2 regions of the Paeniglutamicibacter sp. MACA_103 genome follow, and region 2 is predicted to be linked to the other one. Evidence: predicted binding sites of a transcription regulator. Region 2 holds the regulator's gene; the other holds the start of a gene.
What was found. Region 2 encodes HrcA, which represses chaperone genes, less so after heat shock. Its sites were predicted from a motif close to TTNGCACTCGNNNNNNNCGAGTGCNAA; they were not measured.
Positions count from the first base shown of each region.

Region 1: groL (chaperonin GroEL) is a predicted target of HrcA. The motif match lies at 1,267-1,293, and genes of this name have one in related genera.

Region 1 is NZ_JBIXLN010000010.1:38,777-42,186, forward strand. It holds gene ACIPVK_RS06665 (DUF3263 domain-containing protein) at 134-430, shown strand; gene ACIPVK_RS06670 (LytR C-terminal domain-containing protein) at 525-1,190, shown strand; gene groL (chaperonin GroEL) at 1,471-3,108, shown strand; gene ACIPVK_RS06680 (phosphotransferase) at 3,355-3,410, shown strand, end outside.
Region 2 is NZ_JBIXLN010000015.1:21,878-25,287, forward strand. It holds gene ACIPVK_RS09095 (16S rRNA (uracil(1498)-N(3))-methyltransferase) at 1-234, opposite strand, end outside; gene dnaJ (molecular chaperone DnaJ) at 231-1,367, opposite strand; gene hrcA (heat-inducible transcriptional repressor HrcA) at 1,417-2,430, opposite strand; gene ACIPVK_RS09110 (DUF3097 family protein) at 2,711-3,410, shown strand, end outside.

The DNA of each region.
Region 1 (3,410 bases), on a different contig from region 2:
ATACATTGTGGGCAGATGCCCAGCCGGATGGGCAAACGGTCCGTGGGTGCGACACGTTAGAATAGTTACAGTTGGGGCAGATTGCCCGGTGGTTCACCGTGAACCGGGGAACCGGATTGTTGAGGGAAGTGCAATGTCATCCGAGGCACTTGGGCTCGAGTTCGAGCTTGACGAATCCAGCGGGCTGGACGAGCGTTCCCAGCGGATTCTCGCGCTGGAACGCCAGTGGTGGAAGTATGCGGGGGCCAAGGAGCAGGCCATCTCGGAAATGTTTTCCATCTCGCCCACCAACTACTACCAGCTGCTGAATACGCTCATCGACACGGACGCGGCGCTGGCCCATGACCCCATGCTGGTCAAGCGATTGCGTAGACTCAGATCGACGAGGCATCGCGCTCGGTCGGAGAAACGTCTCGGAACCGAGGCATGATTGCAACGCACGTCGGGCGTTTCGGGGCCCGGCCGCGCTTGCATTCCCGCACGCGCGCATGCCCACACTGCAAGCCACATCACCGAGGACGGGCATGACCAACTATCCGCGCGATGAATTTGATCGCGTCCCAGAGTTCAGCAACCGTAGCGGATCGCACCGCGAAAACGGCTGGGCTGCCGCCGCATCCGTGGGCGGGGCCCGATCCGGCTTGCGTTGGCTGATGGTCTTCGGGGCGATTGCCCTGGTGGTGGGACTCTTCTCCTTCATGGTCCTGCCCAAGCTCACGGGCACCCCGAGCGACCCGGCATCCGTTGCCGCCAGCTCCTCGGGCACGCAGGAAGCCACTGCGCCGTCCGAGGCGTCGGAATCGCCGTCCAAGTCCGAGGCCAGCGAAAAGCCGGCCGAAAGCGAATCGGCCGAGTCCGCCGACTCCAGCGAAGCAGGCTCCTCCACCGAGGCCAGCGAAACCCCCCTGGCTGAAGACGTGGACTCTTCCATGGCCATGGGCGTCTACAACGGGGCGACGGTCGGCGGCCTTGCCGGCAAGGCGCGCACGGAACTGCAGAACGCCGGTTTCAGCAATGTCGTCGCTTCGAACTGGACCAAGAAGGTCACGTACTCCACGGTCTACTTCCGCTCCGAGACCCACCGGCCCACCGCGGAGGCCGCGGCCGAGGAACTCGGCATCACCTCGGTCATGCAAAGCGCCAACATCCCCGGCAACATCGCCATCGTGCTGGGAAGCAACTTCCGCTAGGGAGCGCCGCGCCGCAATACGCTTATGGCAAAGTCGCACAGCTTGCACTCCGGATGGTTGAGTGCCAAGATTTGTATTAGCACTCGCACGTCCCGACTGCTAATTCGATCGAAGTTTTGAGCGGATACCTGCGGCTTCGGGGCGGTGTTTGAGTGAGTCCTTGACCAAGGCAGCGAGAAGCTTTTGCGATCGTCCCATGACATCGTGGATTCTTCGTCCGTCGCGGGCGTTGCCTCAGGTCGTAGATACGCATGAACGTCCCGAAAGGACATAAGCCGCTATGGCCAAAATCATTGCATTTGATGAGGAAGCACGCCGCGGCCTTGAGCGCGGCCTGAACATCCTGGCTGACGCCGTCAAGGTCACCCTTGGCCCGCGTGGACGCAACGTCGTTCTGGAAAAGAAGTGGGGCGCCCCCACGATCACCAACGACGGTGTCTCCATTGCCAAGGAGATCGAGCTCGAGGATCCGTACGAGAAGATCGGTGCGGAACTCGTCAAGGAAGTTGCCAAGAAGACCGACGACGTCGCAGGCGACGGCACCACCACCGCCACCGTTCTCGCCCAGGCACTGGTCAAGGAAGGCCTGCGCAACGTTGCCGCCGGCGCCGACCCGCTGTCCCTGAAGCGCGGCATCGAGAAGGCCGTCGAGGCCGTCACCGCCGAGCTGCTGGCTTCCGCCAAGGAAATCGAGACCAAGGAAGAGATCGCCGCCACCGCATCGATCTCCGCCGGTGACAACGAAATCGGCGCCCTGATCGCCGAGGCACTGGACAAGGTCGGCAAGGAAGGTGTCATCACCGTCGAGGAGTCGAACACCTTCGGCCTCGAGCTTGAGCTCACCGAGGGCATGCGCTTCGACAAGGGCTACATCTCGGCCTACTTCGTCACCGACAACGAGCGCCAGGAAACGGTTCTTGAAGATCCGTACATCCTGATCGTCAACTCGAAGATCACCAACGTCAAGGACATGGTTTCGATCCTTGAGAAGGTCATGCAGTCGAACAAGCCGCTGCTGATCATCGCCGAGGACATCGAGGGCGAAGCCCTTGCCACCCTGATCGTGAACAAGATCCGTGGCCTGTTCAAGTCCGTCGCCGTCAAGGCTCCGGGCTTCGGCGACCGCCGCAAGGCCATGCTGGCCGACATCGCCATCCTCACCGGTGGCCAGGTCATCTCCGAGGAGATCGGCCTGAAGCTCGAAAACGCCACCATCGACCTGCTGGGCTCCGCCCGCAAGGTTGTTGTCACCAAGGACGAGACCACCATCGTCGAGGGTGCGGGCGACGCCGAGGAGATCGCCGGTCGCGTGAACCAGATTCGCGCCGAGATCGAGAACTCCGATTCGGACTACGACCGCGAGAAGCTGCAGGAACGCCTGGCCAAGCTGGCCGGCGGCGTTGCAGTCATCAAGGCCGGTGCCGCAACCGAGGTTGAGCTCAAGGAGCGCAAGCACCGCATCGAAGATGCAGTGCGCAACGCCAAGGCAGCCGTCGAGGAAGGCATCGTCGCCGGTGGCGGCGTGGCCCTCATCCAGGCCGGCGCAACCGCATTCGCCAAGCTGCAGCTGACGGGCGACGAGGCAACCGGTGCGAACATCGTTCGCGTTGCCATCGAAGCGCCGCTGAAGCAGATCGCCTTCAACGCCGGCCTGGAGCCGGGCGTTGTCGCCGACAAGGTCAAGGGCCTGCCGGCCGGTCACGGCCTGAACGCCGCCACCGGTGAGTACGTCGACCTGCTGGCAGCAGGCGTGAACGACCCGGTAAAGGTCACGCGCTCTGCCCTGCAGAACGCCGCCTCCATTGCCGGTCTGTTCCTGACCACCGAAGCCGTTGTCGCCGACAAGCCGGTTCCGGCCGGCGCAGCAGCACCGGGTGGCGACGACATGGGCGGCATGGGCGGCATGGGCGGATTCTAATCCCCCTGCCACACATCGCCTCGTGCGTTAGCAGTACCTAGCTGAGACCGTGAGCCGCTTTCCCGCGGTGTACCGTTCCTTCCCTTGGGAGGACGGAACACCATGCGGGAAGGCGGCTTGCGGCGTTAACGGGGGGAACGGGACCGGGCGAAACGGAAACGACTCGGGGGCTTGGTCCCAACCAGGCTCCCCTGTCGATACCTCCGGGCACCCCGGCGCGCGACCGCGCGGCATTAGGATGGGCCCATGCCGGACATCGAGCAGACGCTGGCCGGCGGGCATGCCGCCGGGGAAGTGCTGCG
Region 2 (3,410 bases):
CAGCGCCTCGGATTCCAGGGCGCGCACGGTAGCGTCCAGCGCGGCCTTCTGCGTCGCGGTGACCTCGGCGGTCGCCCGCACCCCGGAACCGTCAACCAGGTCGATCGTTTCGCCGGCGCGCACCCGCTTGACCGTCACCGCATGGTGGCCCTCGGGGCCCTCCAGCCGCAATTCGGCGCCCACGTGCGCGTCGGCAAGCTCACCGGGAGCCAGGAAGAAGCACTGGTTGCTCATGCGCCCAGGTTGCCCAGCTTCCCGCGCAGCCGCGAGAACATGCCGCCGCTGTTTTCCATGCGTCCCTCGGCGAATTCCTCGCCGCGGAGCTTGGCCAGCTGCTCGAGCAGCTCGCGCTGCGCGGCATCGACCTTGGTCGGGGTCTCGACCTGCAGGTGCACGATGATGTCCCCGCGCTTGCCGCCGCGCAGGCGCGGGACGCCGAGGCCCGGAAGGCGGACGGTGTCGCCGGACTGGGCACCGGATTCGACCTCGATGACCTGGGCACCGTCGAAGGTCTCCAGGTCCAGGTCCGCGCCCAGGGCCGCGGCGGTCATCGGCACGTTCATGCGTGCATGCAGGTCCACGCCGTCACGTTCGAAGATCTTGTGCCGGCGGACCTCGATCTCGACGTAGAGGTCGCCGTTGGGTCCGCCGCCGGGACCGGCCTCGCCCTGGCTCGCCAGGTGGATGCGGGTGCCGCTGGCAACGCCCGCGGGAACCTTCAACTGCTTGGAGATGCGCTCGCGGATGCGGCCCTGGCCGTTGCAGTCGATGCAGGGGTCTTCGATGGTGGTGCCGAAGCCGCGGCAGGCGGCACAGGTCTCCACCGTCATCATCTGGCCCAGGAACGAGCGCACCGGGCGCTGGACCTGTCCGGCGCCGTGGCAGATGGTGCAGGTGACCGGGGAGGTGCCCGGACGGCAGCAGCTGCCCTCGCAGGTCTTGCAAGTGACTGCCGTTTCCATCTCCAGCGGGTAGACCGTCCCGGCCACCGCGTCGGCCAGGTCGATGGTGGCGGTGATCAAGGCGTCGCGGCCGCGCTGGGTGCGCGAGGCCGGGCCCTGGGCCCCGCCGCCGCCGAAGAACTGCTCGAAGATGTCGCCGAAGCCGCCGCCCCCGCCAAATCCGCCGCCTCCGCCGAAGCCGGTCTGCCCGGTGCCGTTCTCGTTGCCCGTGGCGTCGTAGTTGGCGCGCTTGTCGGCATCGGAGAGGACCTCGTAGGCGCGGGTGACCAGCTTGAACTTCTCACTGGCATCGTCCCCGGGGTTCACGTCCGGGTGCAGCTTGCGGGCCAGCTTGCGGTAGGCCTTCTTGATTTCCTCGCCGGTGGCGTCCTTGCTGACGCCCAGGACTTCGTAATGGGTGCTCACAGTGCTCGCTGTGTCCTTTCGTACTTCACAAAATGTGTTTCGACCCGCATTAGCCGGCCAGGATTCGGGAAAGATATCGGGCGACGGCGCGGACCGCGGCCATCGAGGTGGGGTAGTTCATCCGGGTCGGGCCCAGCACGCCGATCATGGCCTGCTCCCCTGGTCCGTATCCGGTGGCGACCACCGAGGCCTCGGTCAGCGCGCCGTACTGGTTTTCCGTGCCGATGCCCACGGCGATCCCGTGGGCGTCCTGCTCGAGTTCGGAGAAGAGGCGCAGGAGCACCACCTGTTCCTCGAGCGCCTCCAGCACCGGGGTGATGCTCAGCGGGAAGTCCCTGTTGGCGCGGGCCAGGTTCGCGGTGCCGGCGGTGAGGATCCTGTCCACCGAGCTGTTGCGTGCCAGGGCACCCAGGACCTCGCCCAGGGCACGGGCCGCCGGGGCCAGGCGCGGCTCAATCGTCTCCGGCACGCCGTGGGCGAGCCTGGCGACGTCGGAAATCGGCTTGGCGTCCAATGCCGCCAGCAGCACCGCGCGCAGCCGCTGCAGGTCCTCCTCCCCCACCGAGGGCGGGAGCAGGATCACGCGTTGTTCGACCTTGCCGCTGGAGGCGATGAGCACCACCAGCGTCTGCCCGGCGCCCAGGCCGACCAGCTCGATGTGGCGCACGGTGGCATTGGAATAGTGCGGGACCTGGATCAGCGCGACCTGGCGGGTGATGTTGGCCAGCAGCCGCACGGTGTTTTCCAGCACGTCGTTGACGTCGTGGGAGCCCTCGAGCAGCGCCGCGATGGCGCGCCGTTCGGCTCCCGAGAGCGGCTTGATGTCGCCGATCTGGTCGACGAAGTGCCGGTAGCCCTTTTCCGTGGGGATCCGCCCGGAAGAGGTGTGCGGGGCAACGATGAGCCCCTCTTCCTCCAGCGATGCCATGTCGTTGCGGATCGTCGCGGCGGACACGCCAAGGTCGTGGCGCTCGAGCAGCGCCCGCGAACCAACCGGCTCGCGGGACTGCACGTAGTCTTCAACGATGGCTCGAAGGACTTCGAGCCGACGCGGTTCGGTCATTCTCACCTCTCCCGACAAGCCGGATCACCATGGTCAAGGGGGCGCTGCCCACGCACCGGCCGGGCGCCGGGGCGTGTGAAGCGCGCATTGGCACTCGACACGTTCAACTGCTAAGTCTAATACGATTCGGATCGCTTGTTAGCATGGTTTGGTCCTTGGCCGCGATGCCGCGTTCGACACACCGGCCCCTCGCGGCACCACACGAGGCCCGCGCCTTGGCGCAGGGCGCCGCCGCGTGCATCGGCCCGGGACCTGTTGACCACTAGGCGAAAGTGACACAATGAGCAACCACGGCTGGGGCGCCCAGGACATCAGCGCCCCCAAGAAACGCGTTCTGCGCAAGGTCCCGCTGGCGCGCGGACTGGTGCTGGAGGACGTGGAAAGCGGGTGGGTCGGCGAGGTGGTCCGGACCGAGAAGTCCGGCGGCATGCGCGTGATGGTCCTGGAGGACCGGCGCGGACGCACCAAGTCCTTCCGCGCCGGCTTCGGCTTCCTGCTCGAGGGCGAGCCGGTGGAAATCATCGAGCCCGCCGCCGCTCCCCCGGCTGCCCGGGGTACCGCCCGCAGCGCCTCGGGCTCGCGCATGGTCACCGAGCTGAAGGCACGCACCGCCCGCGCCAGCCGGATCTGGGTGGAGGGCAAGCACGATGCCCAGCTGGTGGAAAAGGTCTGGGGCCACGACCTGCGCGTGGAGGGCATCGTCGTCGAACCGCTGCACGGCGTCGACGACCTGGCCGGGGCCATCCGCGCCTTCGCCCCGTCCCCGCAGCGCAAGCTCGGCATCCTGGTAGACCACCTCGTGGCGGGGACCAAGGAAGCGAAGATCGCGGCCGAGGCGATGCGCGTGCCCGGCGCGGCCGGCAACGTGTTGATCGTCGGGCACCCCTATGTGGACGTGTGGCAGGCCATCCGGCCCTCCGTCCTGAAGATCAAGGCGTGGCCGGTGGTGCCGCGCGGCACCGACTGGAAGACCGGCATCC